DNA from 2 places in the Streptomyces sp. NPDC005141 genome. Region 2 is predicted to be linked to the other one. Evidence: riboswitches for the same ligand, from Rfam matches in the RefSeq annotation. Region 2 holds a riboswitch; the other holds the start of a gene.

Region 1 (7,059 bases), on a different contig from region 2:
GTCGGTGAGCAGATCGACGGCCTGTCCCGGCAGATGGCCGCCCTTCACCAGCACCCAGCGGGGACCGTAGGCGAGCATCCGGTCGGCGGCCCTGCGCATGTCCTCCTCGTCCTTCACCTTCACCCCGGTGAGTTGGGCGACCTCGTCGAGATTCGGGGTGGCCACCGTCGCCCGCGGCAGCAACCGGGTCCGTACGGCGTCCAGCGCGTCGTCGGCCAGAAGCCGGTCCCCGTGCTTGGAGACGCTCACCGGGTCCACGACGACCGGGGCGGCCACGTCGGACAGCAGCGCGGCGACCGTGGTGACCAGGCCGGGCGACGAGAGCATCCCGGTCTTCACGGCCTGCACGCCGATGTCGTCGACGACACTGCGGTACTGGGCGCGCACCGCGTCCTCGGACAGTTCCCAAGCACCCTGCACACCAACGGAGTTCTGCGCTGTCACCGCGGTGAGCACGCTCATCCCATGGGCCCCCAGCGCCAGCATCGTCTTCAGGTCGGCCTGGATTCCGGCGCCTCCGCCGGAGTCGGATCCGGCGATGGTCAGGACGCGGGGCGGCGTGGTCATGCGGGGTGTTCCTCTCGGATACGGCGTCGGGCGCGAGTCCCTTCCGGCCGGCGAAGCGACGAACGGGCGCGTCGGACAGGCCCGTCGGACGGGCCTAGGCGCGGCGGCGCAGCCGCAGCGGGGCGTAGAGGGCGAGGGCGACGAGGAACGCCACGTAGTAGGAGAGGTCGGCGCCGTGCAGCGTGTCGGCCACCGGACCGACGTACAGGCCCGTGTCCATGAACGGCACGGCCGCGCCGAACGCCCCGACGAAAGCCACCAGCGACGCCCGTCCGGAACGCGGGAGGACGGTCTCGACGGCGAGATCCACCGGGGCGCCGCCGCGCTCCCGCCCCCGGGCGATCCAGTCGACGACAACGATCGCGACGAATCCGGGGATCCAATAACCCACGAACAGCAGCACGTTCTGGAAGCGGGCCGTGGTGTCGGCGGCGTGCATCCACAGCACCAGGGGGAAGCCGAGCCCGGCGGCCAGCGCGGCGGCCACCGGACGCGGTATCCGCACGCCCAGGGTCTGCAGGGCCAGCGAACCGCTGTAGTCGTTCATCGCGTTGCTGCACACCGCCGCCAGCGCCACGGCCAGCAGCCCGAACGCGCCCGCCGTCCCGCCGCCCAGCAACTCGTCCACGCCCGCGGCCGTCTGGTCGGTCAGCACGGACGCGCCCCACAGCCCGAGGACCTGAACGGCGACGAAGGACACGACGAGGCCGAGCAGGGTGCACCAGAACATCCGCGGGCGGGAGGTGGCGCGCGGCAGATAGCGGCTGAAGTCACTGGCGTACGGCGCCCAGGACAGCGAGAGGCTGAGCGCGATGGTGCTGGTGAGCACGAACGCGCCCGAGCGGTCGGCACCGGTCGCGGCACCGGTCGCGGTGGGGTGGACACCGTCCAGCATCCGCCAGGCGATCACCGCGAAGGCGACGGCGAGCACGAACGTCATGACGATCTGGAGACGGTGGATCGCTTCGTAACCGAGGACTCCGAGGGCCCCTTGGGCAACCATCATGACCAGCACGCCGAGCCAGAACGGCCAACCGCACAGCCGCGCGAGCGCGTCCCCGCCGAACAGGCCGATCAGCGCGTCCCAGGCGACCGAGGACAGCCACTGGAGCATCCCGGGCAGCACCACCGCCCGGCCGAACGCGAGCCGTGCGAGGGGGAGTTGGCCGGTGCCGGTGAGGCCACCCCAGGTGCTGAGGTAGGCGGTCGGCAGCGCGCCGAGCACGGTACCGAGGACGACCGCCGCGAGGCCGGTACCGAAGTCCAGGCCGAGCGCGATGCCGATGGTGCCGGTGAACACGCCCGTCATCGTCAGGTTCGGGGCGAACCACACGGTGAACAGGCGCCCGGCCCCGCCGTACCGGTTGTTCTCGGGGACCGGCTCGATGCCGTGCCCCTCCACCCGCAGGTCGCCGGGTGCGGCAGGCATCCGTCCGTCGAAGACGGCGGGTCGGCTGTCGACGGGCAGCCCGTCGGAAACATGCGCCAATGGCATGGAAGACATCCCTCCGCCAGTACGAACTGGTTCAGGTTCGACGGGTGTGATCTCAGCCCCTGGAGGGGGCACCCCGTGTCCGGTACGACGGACACACTAACCCCATCCCTCGCTCCTGTGTACGGCGGAGGCGCCCGCCCCGGGACACGGGGTCCCCGCAGGGGCGGCACCCCCACGGCCCTTCGTGCCACCCACCTGGCGCAGCACCCGACCGAACACGTCCGTTTCATCCGGGTGGCCCGGCCGGGCTTCCCCGCAGCGCGGCGCGTGCCGCCCCTCGGTACTGTCGGAAGTGATCGCCGCTCGCTCTCCGCTCCCGGGTTCCCGGACCCGGTGGCCGGGCGGAAGGAGGCAGGGTGCCGTGACCGTGATCTCCCTGAAGTCCGCGCAGGTGCGGGAAGGGCTCACCCTCCCGTACGCCGAAGCCGGTTACCCCAGTGGCACACCGGTCGTCTTCGTGCACGGTCTGGCCGACTCCTGGTGGTCCTTCGAGCCTCTCCTGAGGCGCCTTCCGGCGTCCCTGCACGGCTATGCCCCCACGCAGCGCGGACACGGCGATGCGGACCGGCCTCCCGAGGGCTACACTCCCGACGATTTCGCCGCAGACCTGGTGGCCTTCCTCGACGCGGCCGACATCCCGCGAGCCCTTCTGGTCGGGGCGTCCAGCGGTGGCGTACCGGCCCGGATCGTCGCCGGCAGCCACCCCGACCGCATCGCCGGTCTGGTTCTGCTCGGCGTCCCCGGGACCCTCGCGGACAAGCCGGCGGCAGCCGGGGTGCGGGAGTCACTGGAAGGTCTCGCGGATCCCGTGCCCCGCGCGTTCGTCGAGGACTTCTTGGCCGGGACGGCGGCCCGCCCGATCGCCCGGGGGTTCATAGAGACCATGGTCGAGGAGAGCCTCAAACTCCCCGCGTACGTCTGGGAGGAGACGGTGGGCGGTCTCCTCGACGCCGATCTGGGCGCGACCCTCGCGGGCATCCTGGTGCCCACCCTCGTCATCTGGGGCGATCAGGACGAGTACCTGTCCCGCGAAGACCAGCAGACCATCCTGAACGCCGTGCACGGCGCCGATTTCCTCGCCTATGAGGGCACCGGCCATGTCGTCCACTGGGAACAGCCCGAACGCGTAGTCGCGGACATCGCCGCCTTCGCAGCGCGGATCGCGCACCCCGGCACCCCCTCCGGAACCACCTGACATCGCCCCACGGGCACTGCCCGACGTCGCCCGGAGGCACTGCCTGATGTGGCCCGGAGGGCGAACGCCGGTGCACAGCAACCGCGTTGGGCCTGATCTCCGGTGTCTTCCTCCGCACCCGTTCGCCGCACCCTCTCGCCGCGCCGGTGCTTCGGGCAGGGCTGCCCGCGGAGCTTCTGGGCTGGCAGCGAGACCGACTCTTGACGCGATCCGTACCGTTGACGCTCACCGTCACATGGCATGCTCATGCTCCCCACAGGAAGGGATCACGTGCCATGAGACCGAGCCCACGCTCCCTGCTCGCCGCCACCGCCGTACTGAGCACCGTCCTCGCCGTCCCCGCGCCCGCCGACGCCGCCGAAGTCCCGGCAGCGGGCGCCTATTTCGTCCAGAGCGCGACCACGGGACTGAACGCCGCCGACAGTGCCGGCGCGGTCGTCCAGCACAACCCCAAGGGCAACGAGGACCACCAGCGGTGGACCCTGCGCGCTGCCGGTTCCGCGACCGTTCTCGAAAGCGCGGACAGCGCGGGCAGTTGTCTGGGCCGCGCGGGCGACCAGGCCCGGACCGTCGCCTGTTCGAGCGCCGACGCCGCCTGGGAGGTGACCCCGAGCGGCGCCGACCAGTACACGCTCAAGGCACCCGGAACGGACCGCTATCTGACGGTCGGCGCCAAACCCTCCGGCTCCAACTACCCCGCCCAGCTGGCGATCGGTGCGCGGGGTGGCCTCGCCACCTGGTATCTGACCCCCGTCGCGCCCGAGACCCGACCCATGCCGTCCCAGGACCAACGCACCCTGGACCAGGTCACGTTCCTCACCACCCACAACGCCTACGCCAACGGAGTGGACGGCGGATTCGCGCCGCCCTTCGTCAATCTGGTGCCCAATCAGACGCGCGGCATCAACCAGCAACTCGCCGACGGCGTACGCGGGTTCATGCTCGACCTGCACCAGACCCCGGACGGCGCGATCCTCTGCCACAACAGCTGCACCCTCGTCAGCAGGCCGGTCGCGCTGTGGGTCGACCTCCAGCGCATGGTCGACTTCCTCAAGCACCACCCCGACCAGTTCGTCACCGTGTTCCTGGAGGACTACGTCGATCCGGGCGTCCTGCGCGCCGAACTCGCCCGCGTGAACGGCCTGTCCGACGTTCTCTACCGCCCCGACCTGACCGGTGTGCGCGAGCACGGCTGGCCGAAGCTCGCCGAACTGACCGCCGCAGGCCGGCGCCTGCTGATCTTCACCGACCACAGCCGTTCCTCCGACGAGCCCGCCGGACTCACCCGGGACAGCTTCGGTGTCATGTACCAGCGGGAATGGACCGTCGAGAACTACTGGTCCATGGGCTCGGGTCTCGGCTCCTCCGACTGGTCCTGCTACAGCCGCTGGTACGACGCGGGCACGAACGTCCCGCTCACCCGCACCGAGCCGGGCTTCCGCCCCCTCTTCGTCATGAACCACTTCCGCGACGCCGCCATCTCCGGAACCGCCGCCACCGACAACACCAAACTCGCCGACCGAGCCCGCCGCTTCTGCCAGCCGGCCGCACGCAAGAAGCCCAACTTCCTCGCTGTCGACCGCTACGACCTGGGCGACCCCACCGCTGCCGTGAGCACTCTGAACACATACACCTATCCGTAACCCGGCTGAGACCCGCGAGCCCTGCGTCGGCCTCAGCCGCGGGGGACTGGTCCACGCGGGGCCCCGAGCAAGGTCAGTGGTGTCAGGGCCGTCCGGGAGCGGGTGGCTCCCAGACGGCCCGTTCCATGGCTGCCGGGCCGACCGACCCGGAATCGTGCCTCTGGCCAGGCCCCTCCACGGACACCGGAAGCGGGGTGACCTGCGAAAGCGGCAAGGGAAGGGGCGGGTGCAGTGGTTCCGCAAGACGTGCGGTCTCCGAAGTCCCGTTTCCCGGCGGGCGGAGTACGGTGGGGGAACCGAGGGCACGTCGTACGCCGGTGATCGGGCCGGTCTCGTCCCCGGCGCAGGACGACGCCGGGTGGCTCATGGCCCGGGGCAGGTTTCGCCCTATGACGGCCGACCGCGTTCGCCCTCTGCTCGGCTGTACGGCGTCCGAAGTCGAGCCGGTCCAGTCGGGGTATGCGGGCCGACGACGCAGGGACCGAACCGCCGACGCCCATTTCGAGGCGGAGCGTGGTGCCGCCAGCGCCTTCCGCCGGTGCCTCGTCCATGACGAGCACCGTGACCATGGGAGCGGGGCCATCGACTGAGGGCCCGCACACCCGCACACCAAGGCAGCCCGAGTGCCCGGCCGCACGGTTCGCACCCAGGCCACCGAGTTCAAGGAGCCCTGCCCGTCGCCCGGCTCGACCGAGCCGTCCCGCTCACCGCCGGGTCACGGCGCGCGAGCCATCGGCACGCCGAAGGCGTGCCCCCAGACAGGAGCTTCCATGGCCGCCGTCCTCGAACCCCTGCCGTTCCCGCCCCTCGCCCGCGTGCGGCTGGCGCCGCACAGTGCCCTGCCGCGGCGCATCGACGGGGCATGGTGGCCCCGTTCGCGCGATCTCCTCGTCGAACTCCCGCTTCTGATCGGCGCGTTGCCCCGCCTGTGGGGACAGATCACCGCCGTGACGGTCAACACCGAGATGTGGCCGATGTCGCCCGGACGCATGCTCGTGGCCAACCATGTCGTTCGGCTGCGCAGGTCGGCCGGGTCGCACGGCCGGCACACCATCTGCCTGCTCGGCCAGGGCTCGGGCCTCAGGGGCCTGCTGGTCGTGCCGCCGGAGGTCGACGCGGCGGACGCCGAGCCGCTCATGGTCGCCGCGGCGGTCGGCGCCCGATGACGGGCGACGGTTCCGGCCGCCCGCGCCACACGGGCGGCTCGTCCGTGGCAGGCCCATGCGGGAGCTTCTCTGCTTGCGGGACGGCGTGGGCGGCACCATCCGTCAACTGCGCCGCTGAGCGACGCCTCACTTCCCGGGACGGCGCGGGATCACGGCGGCGGCCTGCGGATCCACACCTCTCGGGTGGCTCTCGCCCCGCCGGAACCGGCATCGGATCCGGAGTCCGAAGGGACATGGGACTCGAATGCGCCGAGCTTCGACCAGCCCCAGGCGTGCAAGGTCCCCGCCGCCGCGTTCTCGCGGCCGTCGTCGCCGGACCGGTCCACGGCCGCGACGACCAGATCGGTGTCGAGGCGGGCCAGCAGCCACTCACCCAGGCGTGTTGCGATGCCACCACGGCGGTGGGCCGGCAGCACCATCAACTCGGCCAGCTGAAACGTCCGGCCCGAGGCGGTGAGTTCCTCGATGTCCGTGGGCAGCTCTCCTCGAAGGCTCGACCACCAGTCTCCGGTACGGGCGATCCGGAACCCGTAGGCGCAGCCGACCAGGCCGCCCATGTCAGCGACCACCATGTCGAAGGCCGGGCATTGCACATGCTGCTCGAAGCGGCTCAGAAAGCTTTGGCGGTCGCGGTATTCGGCGCCGGCGGCCCCATGGTAGGCCGCGACGTGGACGTCCGCGACGGCGTCCCGCTGCTGCTCGGCCTGCCATCGGGACAGCCTGCGCAAGTACACCTCTGACATCTGAGCCTCTCCCCCCGGGGCCGCGGGACGTAGATCCCCGGACTCGGCATGGTGCCAGCAGGAGTCGACGGGGTAAACACGGCGTCCGGCCCCGGAGTTGCGGAAGGCCACGGCGGTGACCTCGGGGCTCACTTCACCGTGACCAGGCGGCTCCGCCGGGAGATGGCTGCCCGGTCCGAGGAGGTGTCATCCCCGTACTCCCAGGGTTCCTCGGAATCGTGGTGCCGGTCAGCCATGGAACCGCCGTGGA
Region 2 (7,059 bases):
TAGACGTCGACACGGGTGTCGGCGGTGCCGTGCTCGATCTGCTCGGGGGCGAGGTACGACACGGTGCCGAGGACGGCGCCCGTCGTGCTCGTGACCGTGTCCACGGCGCGGACCAGGCCGAAGTCCGCCACCTTGACCCGGCCGTCGTCCCCTATCAGGACGTTCTCCGGCTTCATGTCGCGGTGCACGAACCCGGCGCGGTGCGCGGCGCCGAGTGCGGCGAGCACCGGCTCCAGGATGTCGAGCGCGGCCCGCGGCTGCAGGGCGCCGCGCTCACGCAGCACGTCACGCAGGGTGCACCCTGCGATGTACTCCATGGCCAGATAGACGTACGACCCGTCCGCCCCCTGGTCGAAGACCTGCACCACATTGGGGTGCGCCAGCCGGGCCACCGACTTGGCCTCGCGGATGAACCGCTCGACGAAGGAAACGTCGGCGGCCAGCGTCGGGTGCATCACCTTGAGCGCGAGCACGCGGTCGAGGCGGGTGTCCAGGGCCCTGTAGACCGTGGCCATCCCGCCGACGGCGATCCGCGCGTCGACGCGATAGCGGCCGTCGAGCACGTGTCCGACAAGCGGGTCCTGAAGGGTCGTATCCACGCAGGTGAGTCTACGAGCCGCCACTGTCACACCGCCCCGTTCGGCCGATACCGGGGCCCGACTGCAGCCGACCTGTGACGCACGCCGCACGCACGGGGACGCTGTCTTCGTACTGATGTCCGATCGGGTCCTGTCCGCCACCGCAAGGCCACAACGCGACAACCTGCGCCCGCGCGAAGGCCGATCGCGGCCGGCCCCGGCATCCACCGCCCCGAAGCCCGCCCCCGAAGCCAGGCGCACGTCACAGGGCCGCTCCCGGGGCCGCCCGGACACCACGGCACCCGCGCACCCGCCGACGGCGACGCTCCCGCGACAGGTCCACCGCGCCCGTACGGCCGGAAACGGACGGTACGCGCACGGCACGCGGACGGAAGATCAGAACGCGGGGCGCTCCGGGTCCAGCGCCGCCATGCCCTCCGCAGGGGAGGACGCCGTGGCGAAGTGCCGCCGGGGGATGCGCCCCGCCCGCCGGGCCAGACGCCCCGCCTCCACCGCGTGGCGCATGGCCTCCGCCATCAGCACCGGCTCCTGCGCCCGTGTCACCGCCGAGGCGAGCATCACGCCCGCACACCCCAGCTCCATCGCGAGCGCGGCGTCCGAGGCCGTACCCGCTCCGGCGTCCAGGATCACCGGCACGCGCGCGTGCTCGACGATCAGCTGGAAGTTGTGCGGGTTGCGGATCCCGAGCCCGGACCCGATGGGCGAGCCGAGCGGCATGATCGCCGCGCAGCCGACGTCCTCCAGCTTCCGCGCCAGCACCGGGTCGTCGTTCGTGTACGGCAGCACGGTGAAGCCGTCGTCGACCAGCTTCTCCGCCGCGTCGAGCAGTTCGATCGGATCGGGCAGAAGGGTCCGCTCGTCGGCGATGACCTCCAGCTTGACCAGGTCGGTGCCCAGAGCCTCGCGCGCCAGGCGGGCGGTCAGCACGGCCTCACCGGCGGTGTAGCAGCCGGCCGTGTTCGGCAGGACGCGGATGCCGAGCCTGTCGAGCACCGACAGGACCGAGCCGTGCACGGACGCGTCCACGCGCCGCATCGCGACCGTCGTCAGCTCCGTGCCCGAAGCCACCAGGGACCGCTCCAGGACGTCGAGGCTGGGCGCGCCGCCCGTCCCCATGATCAGCCGGGACGCATAGGACCTGCCCCCGAGGACGAAGGGATCGTCGGCCATGGGTCAGCCTCCTTGGACGGCGGTGAGGACTTCGACGCGGTCGCCCTCGGTGAGAGCGGTGGACGACCACCGCGCGCGCGGGACGACGGTCTCGTTCAGGGCGGCGGCCACTCCGGCCGGCGCCGGGGTGAGGGTCGCGACGAGGGCGTCGAGAGCGGTCCCGGCGGCGATCCGCTGCCGCTCCCCGTTGACGACGATGTTCATGCGGGCTGCTCCGTGAGGGCGGTGGCGCCGAAGCGCAGAGGACTGAAGGGGCGGGCTTCGGCGGGGAGTTCGCCGGTGGTCAGGACGTGGGCCATCGCGTCGCCGGTGACGGGCGTCAGGAGCACGCCGTTGCGGAAGTGCCCGGTGGCCAGCAGCAGTCCGTCCAGCGCGGTCGGGCCGAGCAGCGGCGCGTTGTCGGGCGAGCCGGGGCGCAGCCCCGCGCGGGTCTCGACGAGCGGCAGCTCGGTGATCCCGGGAACCAGCTCATGGGCGTCGCGCAGCAGTTCGTAGACGCCGCCCGCCGTCACCGTGGTGTCCCAGCCCAGCTCCTCGCTGGTCGCGCCCACCACGAGCTCGCCGTTCTCACGCGGCACCAGGTAGACGTGACTGCCCCGGACCACGGCCCGCACGGTGCGGTTCAGGAAGGGCGCGTACCGCCGCGGTACGGCGAGCCGCAGGACCTGTCCCTTCACCGGGCGCACGGGTGGCAGGACGTCTTCGGGGACGCCCGCCAGACGGCCGCTGAGGCTGCCCCCGGCCAGCACCACCTGGCCCGCCGTGAGCTCGGTGCCGTCCGTGGTGACGACCCCGGCGGCCCGGTCCCGTACGACGGTCAGACGCTCCGCCCAGGTCCGGTGCAGGACCACTCCGGCCCGCTCGCACGCCGTGACCAGGGCCCCCGCGAGGCGCCGGGGATCGATCTGGTGGTCGCCGTCGACCCGCAGTCCACCGCGTACGCCGGGCGCGAGCATCGGCTCGAGACGGCGGCACTCACGGCCGCTCAGCCACTCCGACTCCAGCCCCGACCGGCTCTGCAGAGCGTGCAGTTCCCGCAGGTGCGCGCGGTCGTCGGCGTCCAGCGCGACAGCCAGCGTGCCGCACCGGAGGTAGCCGAGATCCTGGCCGGACGCCTCGGTCAGCTCGGCGGCGAAGTCCGGATAGCGGCGCGCGGAGGCGAGGTTGAGGCCCAGCAGGGTCTCCTCGCCGTAGTGCAGCTCGGTGACGGCGGCGAGCATCCCGGCCGCGACCTGGGCGGCCCCGCCGCCCGGCTCGGGGTCCACGAGCGCGGTGGTGAACCCGCGCTGAGCGGCCCGCCACGCCGTCACCAGACCGATGATTCCGCCCCCGATGACGAGGACGTCTGAGGAACGTGCAGGCGACATGGGCGTCCAGCCCCTCCCTTCGCCGGCATGACCCGGATCAGGTTCGTACGGTCGGAGGCCGCCCAGCCTCCCTCTCAGCCCGGTGCGTCCGGGCTCCCGCGAGTGCTTTACGTTGGCCACCCTAGCCCGCCCCCGCCCGCCCCAGTAAGGGAGCCTCCGCCCATGGCACGATCGCTCGACGGCCTCGTCCTGGCCCCCGTCGCCGACCAGGCGCCGGGTCAGGTGGGCACCCGCACCCGGTTCGCGTACCACGAGCAGGACGGCGTGGTCTGGGCCGACTACGCGGGCGGCGACGTGGTCCGCGGGAACCTCGTGGGTACCCGCGAGGGCGACCGCCTCGACTTCCGGTACGTGCAGCTGAAGCACGACGGGACCACCTCGTCGGGCCACTGCGTGTCCCTCGTGGTGGAACTGCCCGACGGCCGGCTGCGGCTGGAGGAGAGCTGGGCGTGGGAGTCGCGGACAGGCACAGGGACGAGCGTGGTGGAAGAGGTGCGCTCGACCGGCCGTGTGGAACAGGTCACTGAGCACGTCAGCTGACTGACGAATTGTCAGGTGTCTATGGTGATCAGGTGAGCGAGCAGACGCAGTCTCAGGCGCAGGGGCCCACGGCACGGCGGGTCGTCGTGGTGGGCGCGGGCATGGCCGGAGTGCAGACCGCGGTCGCCCTGCGCGAGCAGGGCTTCACGGGCACCGTCACCCTGATCGGCGCGGAGCCGCATCAGCCGTACGACCGGCCGCCGCTGTCCAAGGCCGTCCTGCTGGGCAAGGCCGAGGGCTCCGCCTTCGACGTCGACTTCGAGGCCCTGGACATCGAGCTGAGGCTGGGCCGCACGGCCCTCGGCGTGCGCCCCGGCGACCACGAACTGGACACCGAGGGCGGACCCGTCCCGTACGACGTCCTGGTCGTCGCCACCGGCGCCGAACCGATCCAGCTGCCCGGCGCGGAGGGCGTGCCCGGGGTGCACCTGCTGCGCACCCTGGACGACGCCGACCGGCTGCGTCCGGTCCTCGCCCAGCAGCACGACATCGTGGTCGTCGGCGCCGGCTGGATCGGCGCCGAGTTCGCCACCGCGGCGCGTGAGGCGGGCTGCGCGGTGACGGTCGTCGAGGCCGCCGACCGGCCGCTCGCCGGGGCGCTGCCCGCCGAGGTGGCCGCGCCGATGGCCGCCTGGTACGCGGACAGCGGGGCATCGCTGCGCACCCACGCGCGCGTGGAGCGCATCGAGCCCGGCGCGGTGGTCCTGGACGACGGTTCCCGGGTGCCCGCGGGCGCCGTCGTGGTCGGGATCGGGGCGCGGCCCGCGACCGCCTGGATCGCCGGCTCCGGCATCGAACTCGGCGCCGACCGCGAGATCGTCGCCGACGACCACCTGCGCACCTCCCTGGCGGACGTCTACGCGGTCGGCGACTGCGCCTCCTTCCCGTCGGGACGCTACGAGGACCGCCTCCTCGTCCACCACTGGGACAACGCCCTGCAGGGCCCGCGCACGGTCGCCGCGAACATCATCGGGGAGGCGCCCGCCGCCTACGACCCGGTGCCGTACTTCTGGTCCGAGCAGTTCGGCCGCTTCGTGCAGTACGTCGGCCACCACGCGCCCGCCGACACCATGGTGTGGCGCGGCGACTCCTCGGGCGCCTCCTGGTCGGTGTGCTGGCTCCACGAGACGCGTCTGGTCGCTCTTCTGGCGGTGGGCCGCCCGAGGGATCTCGCCCAGGGCCGCCGGCTCATCGAGGCGGGCGCGCTGATGGATCCGGAGCTGCTCGCGGACCCGTCGAGGCCGCTGAAGGCCGCCGCGGCCTGAATCCGTCACCCCAGGTCGGGTGCCCTCGGCTTCCGACTGTCGGTCCGGGATGGCAGGCTTGTCCCGTGACCGAGATTGACGCAAAGATCGATGCTCTCGTCCCCGCCTGGCTCACCCTCCCCGACATCGCCGAACAGTTCGGCGTCGAGGTGACGCGCGTCCGGCAGCTGGTCAAGGACGGCCAGCTGATCGCCGTACGCCGTGGTGAGAACCGCGCGCTGCACGTCCCCGCCGACTTCATCGACGCGGACGAACAGAAGGTCGTCAAGGGCCTGGCCGGCACCCTGACGCTCCTGAGGGACGACGGATTCTCCGACGAAGAGGCCCTCGAGTGGCTCTTCACCCCCGACCCGAGCCTGCCCGGCACCCCCGCGCAGGCTCTGAGCGAGAATCGCGGCACGGAGGTGAAGCGCCGCGCCCAGGCGCTCGCCGTCTGACCTGAACGCGACCGTCCGGCACGGGGAGCGCGGCGGCGGGACCATCCCGGCCGCCGCACTCCCCGCGCACCGACAAACGGGGGATCCACGCATGCCCGAGAACGCCGCCACGACCGCGCGGGGCCGGCTCGCCGACGCCCGCGTCTACCTGTGCACCGACGCCCGCAGGCGGCAGGGCGACCTCGCCGAGTTCCTCGACGCGGTCCTGGGGAGCGGTGTCGACATCGTGCAACTGCGCGACAAGGGCATGGAGGCGGGCGAGGAACTGGAACACCTCCAGGTCTTCGCGGACGCCTGCGCCCGCCACGGCAAGCTCCTCGCGGTCAACGACCGGGCCGATGTGGCCCACGCCGCCCGAGCCGGCGTACTGCACCTGGGCCAGGGAGACCTCCCGGTTCCCGCGGCCCGCGCGATCCTCGGCGACGAGGTGCTCATCGGCCGCTCCACGCACGCCGCGTCCGAGGCCGCGGCCGCCGCGGTCCAGGAGGGCGTGGACTACTTCTGCACCGGCCCCTGCTGGCCCACCCCCACCAAGCCCGGCCGCCACGCACCCGGCCTCGACCTGGTCCGCACCACGGCCTCCCTCGGTACCGACCGTCCCTGGTTCGCGATCGGCGGTATCGACCTCGGCCGGCTCGACGAGGTGCTCGAAGCCGGCGCCCGCCGGGTCGTCGTCGTACGGGCGATCACCGAGGCGGACGACCCCGGCGCGGCCGCGGCGGAGTTCGCCAAGAGGCTGCGTGCGGCGTAGGCACGGCAGCGGCCCGCGCGGAGCGTGCCGGCACGGCTGAGTCTCTGCCGGGCGTGCGGTTCGGGCCGCGCGGAGAGTGCCGATGCGGCCCCTGTCCGAGGGGTGGACAAGAACTCGACAGATCGGACAAATCCCAGCGGTTCGGTTGGGGGACCGACGCCCTCTGGCTAACCTGCGAGTATGGCCCTCGGATCTGCTTCCACCAGGACTGATCGCGCACGCACCGTGCGCGACATGCTCGCGACCGGCAAACAGACGTATTCGTTCGAGTTCTCGGCGCCGAAGACTCCCAAGGGCGAGCGGAACCTGTGGAACGCCCTGCGGCGGGTCGAGGCCGTCGCGCCCGACTTCGTCTCCGTGACCTACGGAGCCGGCGGCTCCACCCGGGCCGGCACGGTCAAGGAGACCGAGCAGATCGTCCTCGACACGACCCTGACCCCGGTCGCCCACCTCACCGCGGTCAACCACTCCATCGCGGAACTGCGCAACATCATCGGGCAGTACGCGGACGCGGGCATCCGCAACATGCTCGCGGTGCGCGGCGACCCGCCGGGCGACCCCATGGGCGAGTGGGTCCCGCACCCCAAGGGTCTGACCTACGCGGCCGAACTCGTGCACCTCATCAAGGAGTCGGGCGATTTCTGCGTCGGGGTCGCGGCCTTCCCGGAGATGCACCCGCGGTCCGACACCTGGGACCTGGACGTCTCCCACTTCGTCGACAAGTGCCGCGCCGGCGCCGACTACGCGATCACGCAGATGTTCTTCCAGCCGGAGTCCTATCTGCGCCTGCGGGACCGCGTCGACGCGGCGGGCTGCGCGACGCCGGTCATCCCCGAGGTCATGCCCGTGACCAGTGTGAAGATGCTGGAACGGCTCCCCAAACTGTCCAATGCCTCGTTCCCGGACGTCCTGAAAGAGCGGATCCTCACA

The links. Region 2 has a riboswitch for thiamine pyrophosphate ahead of thiO (glycine oxidase ThiO). Riboswitches for the same ligand answer to the same signal wherever they lie in the genome.
Region 1: linked by a shared signal. The riboswitch ahead of ACWD68_RS04550 (purine-cytosine permease family protein) and the one ahead of thiO (glycine oxidase ThiO) in region 2 are both predicted to bind thiamine pyrophosphate.

What each region holds. Positions count from the first base shown of each region.
Region 1 is NZ_JBSFYW010000004.1:78,669-85,727, reverse strand. Features, by position in the region: gene thiD (bifunctional hydroxymethylpyrimidine kinase/phosphomethylpyrimidine kinase) at 1-567, opposite strand, end outside; gene ACWD68_RS04550 (purine-cytosine permease family protein) at 662-2,062, opposite strand; TPP riboswitch at 2,054-2,148, opposite strand; gene ACWD68_RS04545 (alpha/beta fold hydrolase) at 2,424-3,257, shown strand; gene ACWD68_RS04540 (phospholipase) at 3,533-4,900, shown strand; gene ACWD68_RS04535 (DUF5994 family protein) at 5,671-6,066, shown strand; gene ACWD68_RS04530 (GNAT family N-acetyltransferase) at 6,216-6,809, opposite strand; gene ACWD68_RS04525 (DUF5994 family protein) at 6,938-7,059, opposite strand, start outside.
Region 2 is NZ_JBSFYW010000014.1:20,681-27,739, forward strand. Features, by position in the region: gene pknB (Stk1 family PASTA domain-containing Ser/Thr kinase) at 1-599, opposite strand, end outside; gene ACWD68_RS13765 (thiazole synthase) at 975-1,769, opposite strand; gene thiS (sulfur carrier protein ThiS) at 1,773-1,973, opposite strand; gene thiO (glycine oxidase ThiO) at 1,970-3,136, opposite strand; TPP riboswitch at 3,134-3,246, opposite strand; gene ACWD68_RS13780 (hypothetical protein) at 3,299-3,676, shown strand; gene ACWD68_RS13785 (NAD(P)/FAD-dependent oxidoreductase) at 3,709-4,941, shown strand; gene ACWD68_RS13790 (Rv2175c family DNA-binding protein) at 5,007-5,378, shown strand; gene thiE (thiamine phosphate synthase) at 5,470-6,129, shown strand; gene metF (methylenetetrahydrofolate reductase [NAD(P)H]) at 6,310-7,059, shown strand, end outside.